DNA from 2 places in the Streptomyces sp. LS-MS-L19 genome. Region 1 is predicted to be linked to the other one. Evidence: predicted binding sites of a transcription regulator. Region 1 holds the regulator's gene; the other holds the start of a gene.
What was found. Region 1 encodes HrcA, which represses chaperone genes, less so after heat shock. Its sites were predicted from a motif close to TTNGCACTCNGNNNNNCNGAGTGCNAA; they were not measured.
Positions count from the first base shown of each region.

Region 2: groES (co-chaperone GroES) is a predicted target of HrcA. The motif match lies at 1,566-1,592, and genes of this name have one in related genera.

Region 1 covers NZ_JBYCLL010000001.1:3,267,525-3,269,723, reverse strand. The annotation lists gene AC2XR2_RS14445 (MBL fold metallo-hydrolase) at 1-357, opposite strand, end outside; gene hrcA (heat-inducible transcriptional repressor HrcA) at 511-1,527, shown strand; gene dnaJ (molecular chaperone DnaJ) at 1,528-2,199, shown strand, end outside.
Region 2 covers NZ_JBYCLL010000001.1:6,066,233-6,068,431, reverse strand. The annotation lists gene groL (chaperonin GroEL) at 1-997, opposite strand, end outside; gene groES (co-chaperone GroES) at 1,111-1,419, opposite strand; gene AC2XR2_RS27210 (polysaccharide deacetylase family protein) at 1,715-2,199, opposite strand, start outside.

The DNA of each region.
Region 1 (2,199 bases):
CGGGTCCAGGCCGTTGCGTACCGCGTCCGCCCGCAGTTCCGCGCGGCCCAGGCGTCCCGCCAGCACCGTCTCCGCGCCCACCGCGCCGAACACCTCCGCCCCCGCGAACGCCGCCGCCCCGAAGACATGGTCGAAGTGGGGGTGGGTCAGCGCGAGATGGGTCACACGGTGGCCGGCGAGTTCCTCGGCCTCGGCGCGCAGCCGGGCGCCCTCCGCGAGACCGGAGCCCGCGTCGACCAACAGGGCCGTGCCCGCGCCGATCACCAGGCCCGCCGTGCAGTCCCAGCCGGGCAGCCGGCACCGCCCCACGCCGGTCGCGACCCGCTCCCACCCGAGCTCTTCCCAAGTCACCGTCATACCGCGACGCTAACGGCAGGAACCCGCCCCGCAGGACCGACCTTGCCCAGGGAGTACCCCACCGCCGTACACTGGCCCGGGGAGCGCTGGCACTCGGACGGACAGAGTGCCAGGCGAGACGCCAAGGGAACGACTTCTGGAGGTGTGCGCGAATTGCTGAGTGAACGCAGGCTTCAGGTGTTGCGCGCCATCGTCCAGGACTACGTCGGCACCGAGGAGCCGGTCGGGTCGAAGGCCCTGACCGAGCGGCACAACCTCGGGGTGTCGCCCGCGACCGTCCGCAATGACATGGCCGCCCTGGAGGACGAGGGGTTCATCGCCCAGCCGCACACCAGTGCCGGGCGGATCCCCACCGACAAGGGCTACCGGCTGTTCGTCGACAAGCTGGCGGGCGTCAAGCCGATGACCGCGCCCGAGCGGCGCGCGATCCAGAACTTCCTCGACGGCGCCGTGGATCTCGACGACGTGGTGGCGCGGACCGTTCGCCTGCTGGCGCAGCTCACACGGCAGGTGGCGGTGGTGCAGTATCCGTCGCTCACCCGCTCGACCGTGCGGCACGTCGAACTGCTCTCGCTCGCGCCCGCCCGTCTGATGCTCGTGCTGATCACGGACACCGGCCGGGTCGAGCAGCGGCTGGTCGACTGCCCGGCGCCCTTCGGGGAGGCCTCGCTCGCCGATCTGCGGGCGCGGCTCAACAGCCGGGTCGCGGGCCGCCGGTTCGCCGATGTGCCGAGGCTGGTCGAGGACCTGCCCGAGGGCTTCGACGTCGAGGATCGGGGTACGGTCGCGACAGTGCTCTCCACTCTCCTGGAGACACTCGTCGAGGAGAACGAGGAGCGGCTGATGATCGGCGGCACCGCCAATCTCACCCGCTTCGGACATGACTTTCCCCTCACCATCCGGCCCGTCCTGGAGGCACTGGAGGAGCAGGTCGTCCTCCTCAAACTCCTTGGCGAGGCCGGGGATTCGGGCATGACCGTCCGTATCGGTCATGAGAACGCCTACGAGGGACTCAACTCCACTTCGGTGGTGTCGGTCGGCTACGGTTCGGGCGGCGAGGCAGTCGCCAAGCTCGGCGTGGTCGGACCGACCCGCATGGATTACCCGGGAACGATGGGAGCGGTACGCGCAGTGGCACGGTACGTCGGACAGATCCTGGCGGAGTCGTAAGTGGCCACGGACTACTACGCCGTTCTCGGCGTGCGCCGCGACGCGTCGCAGGATGAGATCAAGAAGGCGTTCCGCCGGCTCGCGCGCGAGCTGCACCCGGACGTCAACCCGGATCCGAAGACCCAGGAGCGGTTCAAGGAGATCAACGCCGCCTACGAGGTGCTGTCGGACCCGCAGAAGAAGCAGGTCTACGACCTCGGCGGCGACCCGCTCTCGCAGGCCGGCGGCGGTGGCGCGGGCGGCTTCGGCGCCGGTGGGTTCGGGAACTTCTCGGACATCATGGACGCGTTCTTCGGTACGGCCTCGCAGCGGGGTCCGCGCTCGCGGACCCGGCGCGGCCAGGACGCGATGATCCGTCTGGAGATCGAGCTCGACGAGGCGGCCTTCGGCACCACGAAGGACATCCAGGTCGACACGGCGATCGTCTGCACCACCTGTAGCGGTGAGGGTGCCGCGCCGGGGACCTCCGCGCAGACGTGTGACATGTGCCGCGGTCGCGGTGAGGTGTCGCAGGTGACGCGGTCCTTCCTGGGCCAGGTCATGACCTCGCGCCCCTGCCCGCAGTGCCAGGGCTTCGGCACCGTCGTCCCGACCCCGTGCCCGGAGTGCGCGGGCGACGGCCGGGTCCGCTCGCGCCGCACGCTCACCGTGAAGATCCCGGCCGGCGTGGAC
Region 2 (2,199 bases), 2.8 Mb from region 1:
CGATCGTGGTGTCGTCCTTGGTGACCGTGACACGGCGGGCGGAGCCCAGCACGTCCAGGCCGACCTGGTCGAGCTTGAGGCCGACCTCCTCGGAGATGACCTCGGCGCCGGTCAGCGTCGCCATGTCCTGGAGCATCGCCTTGCGACGGTCGCCGAAGCCGGGGGCCTTGACGGCGACCGCGTTGAAGGTGCCGCGGATCTTGTTGACGACCAGGGTCGACAGGGCCTCGCCCTCGACGTCCTCGGCGATGATCAGCAGCGGCTTGGAGGCGCCCGCCTGGATGACCTTCTCGAGGAGCGGCAGCAGGTCCTGGATCGAGGAGATCTTGCCCTGGTTGATCAGGATGTACGGGTCGTCGAGGACGGCCTCCATACGCTCCTGGTCGGAGACCATGTACGGGGACAGGTAACCCTTGTCGAAGGCCATGCCCTCGGTGAAGTCGAGCTCCAGGCCGAAGGTGTTGGACTCCTCGACGGTGATGACACCGTCCTTGCCGACCTTGTCCATCGCCTCGGCGATGAGCTCGCCGACCTGCTGGTCCTGGGCGGACAGCGCGGCCACGGCGGCGATGTCGGACTTCTCGTCGATCGGGCGGGCGGTCGCGAGGAGGTCCTCGGAGACCGCGGCGACGGCCGCGTCGATGCCCTTCTTCAGCAGCGCCGGGGAGGCACCCGCGGCGACGTTCTTCAGGCCCTCGCGCACCAGCGCCTGGGCGAGCACGGTGGCGGTGGTCGTACCGTCACCCGCGATGTCGTTGGTCTTGGTCGCCACCTCCTTCACCAGCTGCGCGCCGAGGTTCTCGTACGGGTCCTCGACCTCGACCTCACGGGCGATGGTGACGCCGTCGTTGGTGATGGTGGGGGCGCCGAACTTCTTGTCGATGACGACGTTGCGGCCCTTGGGGCCGATCGTCACCTTCACCGTGTCGGCAAGCTTGTTGACGCCGCGCTCGAGGGCGCGACGGGCGTCCTCGTCGAACTTCAGGATCTTCGCCATGGGAGCGGTTCAGCCCTCTCGGAAAATTGGGGTGAAACGAACTGCGCCCCAGACGCCCGGCTTCATAAGGTGGCGGGAGACCGGGGCGCAGCTCACAAGCAAAAAGCGGTGAATTACTTCTCGATGACCGCGAGCACGTCGCGGGACGAGAGGACGAGGTACTCCTCGCCGTTGTACTTCACCTCGGTGCCGCCGTACTTGCTGTACAGCACGATGTCGCCGACCTTCACGTCGAGCGGCAGGCGCTCGCCGTTCTCGAAGCGGCCCGGGCCCACGGCGAGGATGACGCCCTCCTGGGGCTTCTCCTTCGCGGTGTCCGGGATGACCAGGCCAGAGGCCGTGGTCTGCTCGGCGTCGAGCGGCTGGACCACGATGCGGTCCTCGAGCGGCTTGATGGCAACCTTGGAGCTGGCGGTCGTCACGATCCGACCTCCCCCTTCGGAGATCTCACGGGGTTAACTGTCTGAGGTGGCGACCAGGTCGATCCGTCGTCGCGGGTGCCGGACCTGCCCGTCGCTGTGTTGGCACTCTCACCTGCGGAGTGCCAGAGCCGAGACTATGACCACGGTTAGCACTCGGTCAAGCGGAGTGCCAATTCGCTGCGCTGGCGTGCCGGGTTCTGGTGCGGGTGGGTGGGGGTGAGCGTCCCGGGGGCTGCGCCCCCGGACCCCCATCGGCCTGCGGCCTCGTCCTCAAACGCCGGACGGGCTGAAATTTCTACAGGTAGTCCTCCAGCTTTCCCACCGTCAGGCCCCGCCGTTCGATCTCCCTCAGCACCGCCGTCGTCCGTTCCGTCAGGCTCGGGCCCGTCGCCTCGCCCGACGCCACCGACACGATGTCCCCCGCCCGCGGCGGACGCTCCAGGGCACGGCCTTCCACCGCGGCGCTCCACAGCACGAGTGCCGCCAGGCCGCAGTCGGTCGCCGCGCGGCGGGTCGTGGTGTCGTACGTCCCGTAGGGGGGCCGGAACAGGCGCGGGCGGATGCCGAAGCGGGCGTGGAGTTTCTCCTGCTGGCCGCAGATCTCGGCGCGCTGGCCGGCGTAGGGCAGGCCGCGCAGGGCGGGGTGGTCGAGGGTGTGGTTCTGGATGCTCGCGCCGACCGACTGGAGGCGCGCGAAGTGGCCGTACCCGGGTCCGGCGACGGTGTTCGTGAGGAACAGGCTGACCGGGAGCCGCAGTTCGCGGACCAGGTCGACGAACC